DNA from 3 places in the Klebsiella sp. M041 genome. Region 1 is predicted to be linked to each of the others. Evidence: predicted binding sites of a transcription regulator. Region 1 holds the regulator's gene; each other region holds the start of a gene.
What was found. The regulator Fur, encoded in region 1, represses iron uptake genes when iron is present. The targets are predictions, from matches to a motif close to ATAATAATGAGAACNACTATCAA.

Region 1 (5,285 bases):
TTTACTGTCCAGGGAGTAGAGGGTGGTCAACACCAGCATAAAACGGTTCACGGCGCGCTTCTGCTCGGCGTATTCATCAGATAACAGCATCTCGCGCATGGCGCGGACTTTATCTTTCGCCGGGTTAGCGGGTTTCACCTCAACGGCAGGCGCGGGCGCCAGCGCCGGCGCGGCTTTGCTGACCTGTGTAGCCGGTTGGGAAACGGCGGAAAATTTCAGCATGCGCCGTAAAATGTCGGATGCGCTCTCGCCGATATGCAGAGTGTGGCTGGCAATATAGCGATAGAGTTCATCATCAACTTCAATTGTTTTCATCTTAATCCAGTGCGATATCTTTTCTGAATACAAATCGTTGGGATTATAAGTACAAATCCCAACCGCGGATAGCGTCAAACCAGGATGGCGGTAAAACTCAGAAAACTTCTGGGTCTTGCAGCCGGATGGCAGAATGTCCAACATAATACCCTAACCCGACGGAGCGAAAAAAAGAACTTTGCCATGAAATTAAATAGCCGAGCGCAATCTGCACAGAATCCGCACAACCACTCCCCGATCGTGCTGGTCCACGGTCTGTTTGGCAGCCTGGACAACCTGGGCATCCTCGCCCGCGACCTGGTCGCCGACCACGATATTCTGCAGGTCGATATGCGCAACCACGGTTTGTCGCCGCGGTCGCCAGAGATGACCTACCCCGCGATGGCGCAGGATCTGCTCGATACGCTCGACGCGCACCAGATTGAGCGCGCCACCTTTATCGGCCATTCGATGGGCGGCAAAGCGGTGATGGCGCTGACCGCCCTGGCGCCGGAGCGCATCAACGGTCTGGTGGCGATCGATATCGCCCCGGTGGATTATCATGTTCGCCGCCATGATGAGATCTTCGCCGCTATCCGCGCCGTCAGCGAATCCGCCGCCAGCACCCGCCAGCAGGCGGCGCAGGTGATGCGCGAACATCTGCAGGAAGAGGGGGTGATTCAGTTCCTGCTGAAATCTTTCGTCGATGGCGACTGGCGCTTCAACGTCCCGGTGCTGTGGGACCAGTACCCGCATATCGTCGGCTGGGAAACCATCCCGGCCTGGCCGCATCCGACGCAGTTTATTCCCGGCGGCAACTCACCCTACGTGACCGACGCCTACCGCGACGCGCTGCTGGCCCAGTTCCCGCAGGCCCGGGCCCACGTCATCGCCGGCGCCGGACACTGGGTCCATGCCGAGAAACCCGAAGCGGTGTTGCGCGCGATCCGCCGCTATCTCACGAGCATTGGCGCCTGATTGGCTAAAATATGCCCGACCGCGCCGCAGAATGCCCGCGGTCGTTGGCGCAGCCGTTCGCCTGATGTATGATGGCGCGCTATCTGCGCCGGCTAGAGCCCGGCAGCTTGTTTCCCCGAAGTCACTCAGAATCATGGCAAAAGAACAAACGGACCGTACGACATTAGATTTGTTCGCAAACGAGCGTCGCCCGGGAAGACCAAAAACCAATCCGCTGTCGCGCGATGAACAACTGCGCATCAACAAACGTAATCAGCTGAAACGCGATAAAGTGCGCGGGCTGAAGCGCGTGGAGCTAAAGCTCAACGCCGACGCGGTCGATGCGCTTAACGAACTGGCGGAAGCGCGTAATATGAGCCGCAGCGATCTCATCGAAGAGATGCTGATGACGCAATTAACCGCCCTGCGCAGCCAGGGAAAAGTCTAACTTTCCGCGAAAAATCCGCATTCATGTAGCAGAGTGTGCAGTCGGGCGTGATTGCTGTTTCCGCGTCCTTGCCTGTTCTGCTATGATTGCCGTTATCTGTGGGCATCGCGTCCCTACCACATCATTTAAGTTTCAAGAGGTTATTTTACTCATGGCAATCATCGGCATCTTTTTTGGCAGCGACACCGGCAACACCGAAAATATTGCAAAAATGATTCAAAAGCAGCTTGGTAAAGATGTTGCTGATGTTCACGACATTGCCAAAAGCAGCAAAGAAGATCTGGAAGCCCACGACATCCTGCTGCTCGGCATCCCGACCTGGTACTACGGTGAAGCCCAGTGTGACTGGGACGACTTCTTCCCGACGCTGGAAGAGATCGACTTTAACGGCAAGCTGGTGGCGCTGTTCGGCTGCGGCGACCAGGAAGACTACGCAGAGTACTTCTGCGATGCGCTGGGCACCATCCGCGACATCATTGAGCCGCGCGGCGCGACCATCGTTGGCCACTGGCCGACTGCCGGCTATCACTTCGAGGCCTCCAAAGGCCTGGCGGATGACGACCACTTCGTCGGCCTCGCCATTGATGAAGACCGTCAGCCGGAACTGACCAACGAGCGCGTTGAGAAGTGGGTGAAGCAGGTGGCTGAAGAGCTGCACCTCGAAGAAATCAAAAACGCCTGATAATTAAGCGGCGCAATCATTGAGTTGCGTCGTATTAATAGACAAAAGCAATCAAACTAATAGCTACAAGTTTTTAACTTTTAATCACATATCTGTACAATGTCCTCTGATTCTACGAGGCACGTGACGCAGTTTGTAGCTGGTGCCTCGTTTTTGACAGCAAACCAGGCCCGATGCTTGCAGTTTTCATTTACCAGTGGCAGTTCTATAATGAGACGCATTACGTCGGGTTAATTTCTGTATGACTTCCGTTGAAGGAAGTAGATCGTTTAGCAACAGGACAGATTCCGCATGACTGACAACAATACCGCATTAAAGAAGGCTGGCCTGAAAGTCACACTTCCTCGACTGAAAATCCTTGAAGTGCTGCAGGAACCGGATAACCATCATGTCAGTGCGGAAGACTTATATAAACGCCTGATCGACATGGGCGAAGAGATTGGTCTGGCGACCGTTTACCGCGTCCTCAACCAGTTTGATGACGCCGGTATCGTGACTCGTCATAATTTTGAAGGCGGTAAATCCGTTTTCGAACTGACCCAGCAGCATCACCACGATCACCTGATCTGCCTCGACTGCGGCAAAGTGATCGAATTCAGTGATGACTCTATCGAAGCGCGCCAGCGTGAAATCGCTTCCCGTCACGGCATCCGCCTGACCAACCACAGTCTGTATCTGTACGGTCACTGTGCGGAAGGTGATTGCCGCGAGGACGAACACGCCCACGACGCGGTGGAAAAGTAATTCCCTGCTTCGCCTGCTCTGAAAAGCCAACCAGCCGGTTGGCTTTTTTATGGGCGCTTCTGCCGCGCTTCCCGCTCACGTCCCGGCGGCGACCCTCGCGAGTCCCCGCTTTGTCCGGAGAGTTGATATGGAACTTCGCCAGCTACGCTATTTTACGCGCATTGTTGAAACCGGCAGCATGGGCCGCGCCGCGCTCGATCTGAATATCGGCGTCTCGGCGCTCAGCCAGCAGATCGCGCGTCTGGAAAATGAGCTGTCCATTCGCCTCCTGCAGCGAACCTCTCGCGGCGTGACGCCCACCAGCGCGGGCCTCGCTTTCTACTCACAGGCGCAGCTGGCGCTGCGTCATGCCGATGATGCCATCCTCGCCGCCCGCGAGGCGCGGCTGTCGGGCCACGTCAGCGTCGGCATGGCCCCCAGCACCGCCTCCGTTCTTGGCGTACCGTTCATCAACGCGATGCGCGAGAGCTACCCCGACGTCCGCCTGCACCTGGTGGAAAGCCTCTCCGGGAATCTGGAGCGGATGATCAACACCCGCCAGCTGGATTTAGCCATCGTCTTCCAGCAGGAGAAGATCCTGCGCTGGAGCGCCAGACCGGTGCTCGAAGAGCGCCTGTTCCTGATCGGCACCCATGCGCTGTTGGCCTCGCTGCCGGATGACCCTGTTTCCCCTGACCAGCTCACCACCCTGCCGCTGATTATGCCAAGCCAGGGCCACGGCCTGCGCGGCAGGCTGGAGGCGGTTTGCCAGCAGCACAGCCTCAGCGTTGAGGTGGTGGCGGACATTGACGGTCTGGCCCTGCTGATGCAGGCCGTGCGCAGCGGACTGGGCGCCACTCTGCAGCCCGGGGCCGCTATTTCCCATCTCGACCATCAGGCGCTGAGGGTGATCGGCATCGCTAATCCGATCCTCAGCCGCCCCAATTTTCTGGTCAGCCTGTCGGATGATGAGCTCACCCCGGCAGGCCTTGCGGCACGGGTCATACTAAGCAAAGTCATGCGCCAGCTGGTGGAGTCCGATCGCTGGCCAGGCGCCACCCTTTACGTTAACTAAACCCCTCTTTAGCGTTACGCCATAGCGCCCCGTCGCCGTTACCGCCTACATTCCCATTACAAATTTAACAAATCATTAAATTGTAAGGGAGCCGATAATGGTGGATGTACTGGTCATTGGCGGCGGCAATGCCGCGCTATGCGCCGCCTTAACCGCCCGGGAAGCCGGCGCCTCGGTGCTGCTGCTGGAGGCGGCGCCGCGGGAGTGGCGAGGCGGCAACTCGCAGCACACGCGTAACCTGCGCTGTATGCACGATGCGCCGCAGGACGTGCTGGTCGACAGCTATCCGGAAGAGGAGTACTGGCAGGATCTGCTGCGCGTCACCGAAGGGAACACCAACGAAGCGCTGGCCCGGCTGGTGATCCGCACCTCGTCACAGTGCCGGGACTGGATGCGTCAGCACGGGGTTAACTTTCAGCCGCCGCTCTCCGGCGCCCTGCACGTGGCCCGCACCAACGCCTTTTTTATGGGCGGCGGCAAAGCGCTGGTCAATGCCTATTACCGCAGCGCAGAGCGGATGGGGGTGCAGATCCGCTACAACACGCCGGTGCAGGCCCTGGAACTGCGCAACGGTGAATTTGTCGCCGCGCTGGCGGGCGAGGAACGGATTGTCGCGAGAAGCTGCGTCCTCGCCGCCGGCGGATTTGAATCCAACCGCGAGTGGCTGCGCGAGGCCTGGGGGCAAAATGACCGCGGCGAATGGCCCGCCGATAACTTTCTCATCCGCGGCACGCGCTTCAACCAGGGGGGGCTGCTCAAGTTTATGATCGACGCCGGGGCCGATATCATCGGCGATCCTTCCCAGTCCCACTGCGTCGCCATTGACGCCCGGGCGCCGCTCTATGACGGCGGGATCTGCACCCGCGTCGACTGCGTTTCGCTGGGGGTGGTGGTCAACCGCGATGCCGTGCGCTTTTATGATGAGGGGGAAGATTTCTGGCCTAAACGCTACGCCATCTGGGGCCGACTGGTCGCCCACCAGCCAGGACAGATCGGCTACTCGATCATCGACAGCAAAGCCATCGGCCACTTTATGCCCCCCGTCTTTCCCGGCGCTCAGGCCAATACCATCGCGGAACTGGCCCGCCAGCTGGGGCTGGACGGCG
Region 2 (5,285 bases), on a different contig from region 1:
ACCGTCAGCAGCATAGGCCGCATTGAGCTCGTTGGCGCAGCCGACCCACCCCAACGCATTGTGCGCAATGACCCGGTCGAGAAACTGTAAGTTGTAATCTCCCGGCACGCCGAACAAGCGGTCAATACCGCAGTCGACGAGGCGATCCAGCAGATAATCCCCAATAGTGTAAGTCGGTTGCATATCCATTTTCCTCATTTTGGCGCAGGTGTAATTTGAGTATTGAATAAGCGATCCGCCTGTCCAGAAAGGGGGCGTTAAAGGCAGTGTAAAGCAATAATTACGCCGAAAAAGCGATGTACTCCACGCAGAACATTGATTAGTGTAAACGTATACATACCCTGTTTTATCTGCGGAGGAAGAATGGTTTACCAGGCAAGTACCACGCGATATCAAACGATGGCCTATCGTCGCTGCGGCCGCAGCGGCCTTCAACTGCCGGCAATTTCTCTCGGTCTGTGGCATAACTTTGGCGATGAAACGCGGGTGGAAACCAGCCGGCAGATGCTCCAGCACGCGTTTGACCTCGGCATTACCCATTTCGACCTGGCCAACAACTATGGGCCGCCGCCGGGCTCGGCGGAGAGCAATTTTGGCCGCATCCTTAAAGAGGCCCTCCTGCCCTATCGCGATGAGTTGATCATCTCCACCAAAGCGGGTTACACCATGTGGGACGGCCCTTACGGCGACTGGGGTTCACGCAAATACCTGGTGGCCAGCCTTAACCAGAGCCTGCAGCGCATGGGGCTGGAATATGTCGATATTTTTTATCATCACCGCCCGGACCCGGAGACACCGCTGACGGAAACGATGCGCGCGCTTGATCACCTTGTCCGCCAGGGTAAAGCGCTGTACGTCGGCATCTCCAACTATCCGCTGGCCCAGGCGCGGGAGGCGGTGAAGATCCTTAACGATCTCGGCACCCCCTGCGTCATTCACCAGCCCCGCTACTCCATGTTTGAACGCGGCGTGGAAGAGGGGCTGCTGGATTTTTTGCAGACGGAAGGGGTGGGAAGTATAGCGTTTTCACCGCTGGCCGGCGGACAGCTCACCGACCGCTATCTCAACGGTATTCCGGCAGACTCACGTGCCGCCAGCAGCAGTCGTTTTCTGCAGCCGGAGCAGCTGACCAGCGCCAGATTAGAAAAAATTCGTCAGCTGAATACGCTGGCGGAAGCACGGGGGCAGAAGCTGTCGCAGATGGCGCTGGCCTGGGTGCTGCGCGAGGAGAAAGTCACCTCCGTGCTGATCGGCGCCAGCAAAACCGCCCAGCTGGATGACGCTGTCGGAATGCTGAAACATCGTCATTTTAGCGCCGAAGAGTGCGCCGCGATTGATGCCATCCTGGCGCTGTAAAGCAAATGTTACTTTAGCAAAAAGTGCTCTTTTCTGTGCTTTCGGAGTTCATCCGATGCGATAGGTCTTTACCGGCCCGTAATATCACGTTAACAGGCCGCTTAGGGCCCCGATCGTGAAGGAGAAGAGTATGTTCAGGTCACTGATTCTGGCAGCAGTACTGCTGGCCGCAGCGCCATTAGTCGCTAACGCTGGTGAAATCACCCTGTTGCCATCGATAAAATTACAAATTGGCGATCGTGACAATTACGGTAACTACTGGGACGGTGGCAGCTGGCGCGACCGTGATTACTGGCGTCGTCACTATGAATGGCGTGATAACCGTTGGCATCGTCATGACAACGGCTGGCACAAAGGCTGGTACAAAGGCAGAGATAAAGCCTGGGAGCGCGGCTATCGCGCGGGCTGGAGCGACCGCGACGATCGCCGCGGCGGCTGGGGACGTGGTCCCGGCGGGCGTGGTCACGGTCATGGACATGGCCATCACTAACAGACGAAAAGGGGAGCCCATCGGCTCCCCTTCGCTTTATTCCGCATCAGGAGGTCATTAATCCACCCCGAGCAGCGATCCCACAATTAACCAGCCGTTCAGGCTCACCACAATCGCGACTATCGCCCAGCCGATGCCTCTCACCCAGCGGGTATTCACCAGGTCTCCCATTAGCCTTGCATTGCTGGTAAATATCAGCAGCGGTACCAGGGCAAGCGCAATACCAAAGCTCAGCAACACCTGACTCATCACCAGGATGCGCGTTGGATCCAGCCCCAGCAGAATGACGACAAACGACGGCAGCATGGTGACCGCCCGGCGAAACCACAGCGGAATATGAAAGCGAATGAAGCCCTGCATGACCACCTGACCTGCGAGAGTCCCCACCACCGTCGATGATAAACCTGCAGCGACCAGGCTGAGGCCAAAGATGGTCGCCGCCGCATGGCTCAGCAGCGGCTCCAGCGTTCTGTAAGCCTGATCAAGATCGGCGACGCCGGTATGGCCATTGAAATGGAATGCCGCCGCGGCGGTCGCCATCATCGCCAGGTTGACGAACCCGGCAATGGTCATGGCGATCGCCACATCCCAGCGGGTCGCGTTATAGCGCTCTTTTCGCGTCCCGCCGTGCAGGTGCTGGGTAAGCGAGGAGTGTAAGTAGATCACGTGCGGCATAATGGTGGCCCCCAGCACCCCGGCGGCTAAGAATACCGCCTCACCGTTGGGCAGCGTAGGGATCACCAGCCCTTTGGTCAGGGGAGCCAGCGCGGGCTGGGAAAAGATCAATTCAACGACATAGGCGACGGCAACAAACAGCAGCAAGCCGCCAATCACCTTCTCCAGCGGTTTTTGTCCGCGCCGCTGCAGCATCAGGATCAGGAAGGTCGCCACCCCGGTCAGCACCGCCCCTTGCAGAAGCGATACGCCCAGCACCAGCTTAAAGCCAATCGCAGCGCCGATAAATTCGGCCAGGTCGGTGGCCATGGCGATGATTTCCGCCTGCACCCAGTAAAACCACACTACCGGGCGCGGGTAATGGTCGCGGATCTGCTCGGCCAGGTTTTTACCGGTGGCAATGCCGAGTTTGGCAGAGAGCACCTGGATCAGCATTGCCATCAGGTTGGCCCATACCACCACCCACAGCAGCTGATAGCCAAAGCTGGCGCCAGCCTGAATATTCGTGGCGAAATTACCCGGATCGATATAGCCAATGGCAGCGACGAAAGCTGGCCCCATTAAGGCGAGCTTCACCTTGCGCGCGGCGCGACTACTGCTATTCTCAACGCGACTGCTAGTCATCTTCTGCCTCTGGAAATATAGCCTTTGCTATGTTTCATGCTATCAAAATGCGAATGATTATCAAGTTCATTTAGAATGGAGATAATGATTGCTGTGATAGGAGGGAACAATTGCTGGCCGGAAATGAAAAACGGGCGTCAGTAAACCCGATCGCGCCCGCTATTAAGAGTAGTACAAGAATGCAACTTTTAAAACCTTTACGTAACATAACAAAAGTGGATGTTTGATCACTATTTTTGCCATTGGTCACAGTTCCTTGCAATAGTGTGCAATTGATCTCGTTTTCTTTAAAGCCGTTGCATAGAATGTGCACGGAAATTTAACCTGCCTCATATTTGGAGCAACTATGGACCGCGTCTTGCATTTTGTCCTCGCGATCGTTGTGGTGGCTATACTGGCCCTGTTGGTCAGTCATGACCGTAAAAAGATCCGTATTCGTTATGTTGTTCAACTGCTTGTCATTGAAGTCCTGCTGGCCTGGTTCTTCCTGAACTCCGATATTGGTCTGGGTTTTGTGAAAGGCTTCTCCGAGATGTTTGAAAAACTTCTCGGCTTTGCCAACGAAGGGACAAACTTCGTGTTCGGCAGCATGAACGACAAAGGTCTGGCCTTCTTCTTCCTTAAGGTTCTGTGCCCTATCGTCTTCATTTCCGCGTTGATCGGTATTTTGCAGCATATTCGCATCCTGCCGATTGTTATTCGCGCCATCGGTACCGTGCTGTCGAAAATCAACGGCATGGGCAAGCTGGAGTCCTTCAACGCCGTCAGCTCGCTGATCCTCGGCCAGTCGGAAAACTTTATTGCCTATAAAGATATTCTCGGCAAAATGTCGCGCAACCGTATGTACACCATGGCGGCGACCGCGATGTCCACCGTATCGATGTCCATCGTTGGCGCATACATGACCATGCTGCAGCCGAAGTACGTCGTCGCGGCGCTGGTGCTCAACATGTTCAGCACCTTTATCGTTCTGTCGTTGATTAACCCGTACCGTGTGGAAGAGAGTGAAGAAAATCTGCAGATGTCGAATCTGCACGAAGGTCAAAGCTTCTTCGAGATGCTGGGCGAGTACATTCTGGCGGGCTTTAAAGTCGCGATTATCGTGGCGGCGATGCTGATCGGCTTCATCGCGCTGATCTCCGCGCTGAACGCCCTGTTCGCCACTGTGACCGGCTGGTTCGGCTACAGCATCTCCTTCCAGGGGATCCTTGGCTATATCTTCTACCCGGTCGCCTGGGTGATGGGCGTGCCGGCAAGCGAAGCGCTGCAGGTGGGCAGTATTATGGCTACCAAGCTGGTCTCCAATGAATTCGTCGCCATGATGGATCTGCAGAAAATCGCCTCGACGCTCTCCCCGCGCGCGGAAGGCATTATCTCTATCTTCCTGGTCTCCTTCGCCAACTTCTCGTCTATCGGCATCATCGCCGGGGCGATCAAAGGTCTGAACGAAGAACAGGGCAACGTGGTTTCTCGCTTCGGTCTGAAGCTGGTTTACGGCTCCACGCTGGTCAGCGTCCTGTCTGCTTCTATTGCGGCTCTGGTTCTGTAACAGGCGCCTGTCATCTGAGCCGGGCGATGCCCGGCTTTTTTTTACCCTTCATTCGCCCAGCGGCTGAGGCTTGCCCACCAGGTAGCCCTGCAGATAATTCACCCCCAGCTCCAGCAAGCGCGCTTTTTGCGGTTCGCTTTCGACATATTCCGCCACCACGCTCATCTGTTTCGCCCGCGCCATCTCGACAATCGATTTCACCATAATGGCGTCCAGCGGGTCAGTGAGGATGTCGCGGACGAAGCAGCCGTCAATCTTGATGATATCGGCCTGGAGATGCTTCAGTCGTTCATAGTTCGCATATCCGGTGCCAAAGTCATCAATGGCGATGGCGCAGCCAAACGCGCGCAGCGCTTCAAGATTTTGCCGGCTGATGTCGGCATTGGAAAAGGCCTGCTCTTCAGTGACTTCAATAGTGATAAGGTCTGGTGAGACCGCATAGCGTTGAAACAGCGCGATAATCTGCGCGGCGCTATCCTTTTGCATCAGGGTTGCAGGCAGCAGATTGACCGAGAATCGCTGGCCAGCGTGCTGATGAAGCACGCTGAACAAGGTCTCCAGCACCAGCATGTCGAAACGTTGGCTGAGGTT
Region 3 (5,285 bases), on a different contig from region 1:
CAAAGGAGCACACCGTCGTCGCCAGCATCAGCGCACCCGGCCGCACGGTCTGGGCCAGCTGGCCGCTGGTCAACGCCCCCAGCGCCGCGCCGAGCGGAATCGCGGCGTACAGCAGGCCAATCTGCCCTGCCGACATCTGCCAGCTCCCGGCCAGCGCCGGATAGAGCACCCGCACCGCGCTGGCCATGGTCAGCAGGCCGCCGAGCAGCGCAATCCCGCCGATAAGCGGACTCTGGCAGAGGAAGGTCAGCCCCGCCAGCAGGGAACGCAGCGGATGCTCGCGCGGCTGCGGAGGCGGCGGCAGCTGTGGCAGACGCAGCAGGGTTAAGGTGGTGATAAAGGTCCCCGCCGCCGCCAGGCCGAAATTCCAGGCCACGCCGCCGGAGGCCAGCAGCAGGCCGCCGATCATCGGCGAAATCACCGAGCCCAGACGCACCGTGAGCATAGTGATGGCCCCGGCCTGCATCAGATTTTCCCGCCCCACCAGCGCCGGCGTCGCCGCCAGCAGCGCGGTCACCCCCAACGAGGCGAAGAACCCATCCCAGATCCCCAGCAGGTAGATCGCCGCCAGCGACGGCTCCGGCAGCAGGGCGTTCAGACACAGGCCGACAAAGCCCACGCCGCAGGTGCCGCGCGCCAGCAGGATCAGGCGTTTGCGCTCATAGCGGTCGGCCAGTACCCCCCCCACCATCAGGCCAATAAACATCGACGCGCCAGTCAGCGTCACCGACAACCCGACCTGCCAGGTCGAATGGGTCATCATCTGGATCTGCACCGGGATGGCCACGCCCAGCAGGCCAAGCGACAGAATAGAGATAAAGCGAGCGATAAAAACGGCGCGAAACGCCGGGTGAGTTTTCAGCAGGCTGAGGTTGAGCAGCCAGGATTGTCGGTTCATTACAGCGCCTTGTCGTTATTTTTAATACCCTTTTTACTGTGGGTCATGCTACCATAGCTGAATAAAATCGATAACGATAATTACTATCATTATCATATCAGGGATGTCAGTTATGTCGTTTTCTACGACCGCGGTACGCTCTGTCGCCGTGCCCGGATTGTTGCTGTTACTCGCCTTAGCCGCCGCGCTTAGCCTGACCATCGGCGCCAAATCGTTGCCGATCGGCACGGTATTCACCGCCTTTAGCGGAACCTGTCAAAGCGCCGACTGCACCATCGTGCTGGACGCGCGCCTGCCGCGCACCCTGGCCGGTCTGCTGGCCGGCGTCGCCCTCGGCCTCGCCGGCGCGCTGATGCAAACGCTCACCCGTAACCCGCTGGCCGACCCCGGCCTGCTGGGGGTCAACTCCGGCGCCAGCTTCGCCATCGTCCTCGGCGCTGCGCTGTTCGGGATCACCTCCCCGCAGGAACAGCTGCTGCTGGCGTTTTGCGGCGCGCTCTGCGCCTCGCTGCTGGTGGCCTTCACCGGCAGCCAGGGCGGCGGCCAGCTGAGCCCGGTGCGCCTCACCCTCGCCGGGGTCGCCCTCGCGGCGGTACTGGAGGGGCTGTCCAACGGCATCGCCCTGCTCAACCCGGACGTCTACGATCAGCTGCGCTTCTGGCAGGCCGGTTCGCTGGATATCCGCACCCTGCAGACGCTGAAAATTGTCCTGCTGCCGGTGGCGATGGCGGGGATCGCCGCCCTGCTGCTGAGCCGGGCGCTTAACAGCCTGAGCCTCGGCAACGATACCGCCACCGCCCTCGGCAGCCGCGTCGCCCGCACCCAGCTGATCGGCCTGATTGTGATTACCGTCCTGTGCGGCAGCGCCACCGCCGTGGTCGGCCCGATCGCCTTTATCGGCCTGATGATGCCGCATATGGCCCGCTGGCTGGTGGGGGCCGATCATCGCTGGTCGCTGCCGGTCACCCTGCTGGCCACCCCGGCCCTGCTGCTGTTTGCCGACGTGATTGGCCGCCTGCTGGTGCCCGGCGAACTGCGGGTATCGGTGGTGAGCGCCTTTCTCGGCGCGCCGGTGCTGATCTGGCTGGTGCGGCGCCAGCCGCGCGGAGGTGGCCTGTGATTGCCCCGTCCCGCCGCCTGATAGCCAGCTGTCTGCTGCTGTTGGCCGCCAGCCTGTTGATTTCCCTGCTCGGGCTGGCGCAAGGCCCGGTGCCGCTAACGATTGACCAGGTCTTCTCCGCCCTGTTCGGCGACGCGCCGCGCAACGTCGCGATGGTGGTGAACGAATGGCGGCTGCCGCGGGTGTTAATGGCGCTGCTCATCGGCGCCGCGCTCGGCGTCAGCGGCGCCATTTTCCAGTCGCTGACCCGTAACCCGCTCGGCAGCCCGGACGTGATGGGCTTTAACACCGGCGCCTGGAGCGGCGTGCTGGTGGCGATGGTTCTCTTCGGCCAGAACCTGACGGCGATTGCCCTGGCGGCGATGGCCGGCGGGGTACTCACCTCGCTGGTGGTCTGGCTGCTGGCCTGGCGCAACGGGATCGAGACCTTTCGCCTGATTATTATCGGCATCGGCGTACGCGCCATGCTGGTAGCCTTCAACACCTGGCTGCTGCTGCGCGCCTCGCTGGAGACCGCCCTTTCTGCGGGCCTGTGGAACGCCGGATCGCTTAACGGCCTGACCTGGGGTAAAACCTGGCCGTCGGCGCCGCTGATCCTGCTGATGCTGGTGGGCAGCGCCCTGCTGGTTCGTCGGATGCGGCTGCTGGAGATGGGCGACGATACCGCCTGCGCGCTGGGCGTGCAGGTTGAGCGTTCGCGCCTGCTGCTGATGCTGGTGGCGGTGGTGCTCACCGCCGCCTCGACGGCGCTGGCCGGGCCCATCTCATTTATCGCGCTGGTGGCGCCGCACATCGCCCGCCGCCTGAGCGGCACGGCCCGCTGGGGATTGAGCCAGTCGGCCCTGTGCGGCGCGCTGCTGCTGGCGCTGGCCGATTACGGCGCCCAGCGGCTGTTTATGCCCTGGCAGCTGCCGGTGGGCGTACTAACCGTCAGCCTCGGCGGTATTTACCTTATTGCATTGTTGATTCAGGAGTCCCGCAAAAAATGAGTGCTGTCCCCTCCCGTTTGCGCGGCGAGCAGTTAACCCTGGCCTACGGGAACAAGACCATCGCCGAGTCGCTGAACGTGACCATCCCTGACGGCCACTTCACCGCCATTATCGGCCCCAACGGCTGCGGCAAGTCGACGCTGCTGCGCACCCTCAGCCGTCTGATGACGCCGGCCAGCGGCCATGTCTGGCTCGACGGCGCGCAGATCCAGCAGTACGCCAGTAAAGAGGTCGCCCGCCGCATCGGCTTGCTGGCGCAAAATGCCACCACCCCTGGCGATATTACGGTGCAGGAGCTGGTGGCCCGCGGGCGCTACCCGCACCAGCCGCTGTTCACCCGCTGGCGCAAAGAAGATGAAGCGGCGGTGAATAATGCGATGCGGGCCACCGGGATCAGCGACCTGGCGCTGCAGAGCGTCGATACGCTTTCCGGCGGCCAGCGGCAGCGGGCGTGGATTGCGATGGTGCTGGCCCAGGAGACGGCGATTATGCTGCTGGATGAGCCGACCACCTGGCTGGACATCAGCCATCAGATCGACCTGCTGGAGCTGTTGAGCGAGCTGAATCGCGAGAAGGGCTATACCCTGGCGGCGGTGCTGCACGATCTTAACCAGGCCTGCCGCTACGCCACCCACCTGATCGCCCTGCGCGACGGTAAGATCGTCGCCGAGGGGGCGCCGAAGGAGATCGTCACGGCGGATCTGATTGAACGGATTTACGGTCTGCGCTGCACGATCATTGAGGATCCGGTGGCGCATACGCCGCTGGTGGTGCCGCTGGGCCGCCGGTAATTTCCCCTTTCCCCGGCTTGCGCGACGCTGAGCCGGGCTACCTGCTGTAGCCCGAACTCAACCGTTATCCCAGAATCTCCCTGACTACCGGGCCGATGGCTTCAAAGGCCTGCGGGGAGATAATGTCGACGTGGGCGCAGTTCTGGCTGAACACCTCCAGCTCGCCCACCCACGGGCCCCATACGACCTGCGGATCCATCCCCGCCTGCCGCGTCTTCTCCGCCACGAACAGCGTCGCCTTACCGTCAAACTTCGCGCTGTGCGCGGTGGTTAACAGCCGCACCGCGTCGGCATAGTTGCCTTCGATGGCGCTGAACAGCTCGCCGGAGGCTTGCCCCTGCTGGGCGGCGAGGAACGCTTCGCGCTCGCGGGCAATTTCCGCCAGCACCGCCGGATCCAGCCCGTTCGCCTCTTTCTCCGCCCAGTTTTGCGTCTCCGGCGGCCAGGTATCCAGCAGGCCGAGGAAGGCCACCGCTTCGCCGCGCTGGCGCAAGCGGGCGGCAATGCCCTGGGCTAAGGTGCCGCCGAGCGAATAGCCGAACAGATAATAAGGACCGTGCGGCTGCTGCGCCAACAGCGTTTGCAGATGATGCTCACACACCTCGTCGAGGCTGGCGGCGCCGGCCATCGGCCCCTGCGGGCGCGGCGACTGAATACCGGTAATCGACCAGCGCGGGCTGAGATAGCGCGCGAGCACGCTGAACTGCCAGGCGAAGCCGGAGGCCGGATGGAAACAGAACAGCGTTGGGCCGTCGCTCTCGCGCAGCGGCAGAAGCGCATCCAGCCCCAGGCGCTGAGCCTGCTCATCGCTGAGATCGGCGGCCAGCAGCGCGCTCAGTTTGCCCACCGTCGAGGCCACCATCACCTGCCCCGGGGTCACCTGCCGCGCCAGCTGGCGGCTGAGCTGCGCCGCCAGGCGCATCGCCAGCAGCGAATGGCCGCCGAGGGCGAAGAAATCAGCGTCGATATCATTCACCTCGCAGCCCAGCAGCTGACTGAAGGCGGCGGCGACAACGGTTTCCATCCCGGGCTCCGGCGGCCGGCCGCTGCGCTCGCCGCCGAGGGTCGGCAGCGGCAGCGCTTTGCGGTCCAGTTTGCCATTGGCGCTGAGCGGCAGGTCGGGGAGCTGCATCAGCACCACCGGGACCATATGCGGCGGCAGCTGTTCCGCCAGCCGCGCTTTCAGCGCCGCGGTATCCAGCGGCAGGCCGGAGTCAGAGACCAGATAGCCCACCAGCTGCCGGGCATCGCCGCCGGTCGCCGCCGCCTGGTTGAAGACGCAGGCATGACTCACCGCCTGCGCCACGTCCGGCAGGGCCGACATCACCCGGTCAATCTCGCCAAGCTCGATGCGCTGCCCGCGGATCTTCAGCTGATCGTCGCTGCGGCCAAGATACTCCACCGCGCCGTTCGCCAGCCAGCGCGCCACGTCGCCGGTGCGATACATCCGCTCGCCGGGGGCAAACGGGTCGGCGATAAAGCGGCTG

Region 2: the regulator Fur is predicted to act here: its motif matches at 3,187-3,209, upstream of AC6CWS_RS00790 (Nramp family divalent metal transporter).
Region 3: the regulator Fur is predicted to act here: its motif matches at 972-994, upstream of fepD (Fe(3+)-siderophore ABC transporter permease).

What each region holds. Positions count from the first base shown of each region.
Region 1 is NZ_JCAXWU010000008.1:178,759-184,043, forward strand. Features, by position in the region: gene seqA (replication initiation negative regulator SeqA) at 1-315, opposite strand, end outside; gene ybfF (esterase) at 499-1,272, shown strand; gene ybfE (LexA regulated protein) at 1,406-1,699, shown strand; gene fldA (flavodoxin FldA) at 1,851-2,381, shown strand; gene fur (ferric iron uptake transcriptional regulator) at 2,673-3,125, shown strand; gene tcuR (tricarballylate utilization LysR family transcriptional regulator TcuR) at 3,253-4,179, shown strand; gene tcuA (FAD-dependent tricarballylate dehydrogenase TcuA) at 4,277-5,285, shown strand, end outside.
Region 2 is NZ_JCAXWU010000001.1:159,870-165,154, reverse strand. Features, by position in the region: gene AC6CWS_RS00805 (alpha-keto acid decarboxylase family protein) at 1-183, opposite strand, end outside; gene mgrA (L-glyceraldehyde 3-phosphate reductase) at 364-1,356, shown strand; gene AC6CWS_RS00795 (DUF2502 domain-containing protein) at 1,487-1,846, shown strand; gene AC6CWS_RS00790 (Nramp family divalent metal transporter) at 1,904-3,145, opposite strand; gene nupC (nucleoside permease NupC) at 3,492-4,694, shown strand; gene AC6CWS_RS00780 (EAL domain-containing protein) at 4,743-5,285, opposite strand, start outside.
Region 3 is NZ_JCAXWU010000005.1:841-6,125, forward strand. Features, by position in the region: gene entS (enterobactin transporter EntS) at 1-898, opposite strand, end outside; gene fepD (Fe(3+)-siderophore ABC transporter permease) at 1,011-2,018, shown strand; gene fepG (iron-enterobactin ABC transporter permease) at 2,015-3,007, shown strand; gene fepC (iron-enterobactin ABC transporter ATP-binding protein) at 3,004-3,798, shown strand; gene entF (enterobactin non-ribosomal peptide synthetase EntF) at 3,863-5,285, opposite strand, start outside.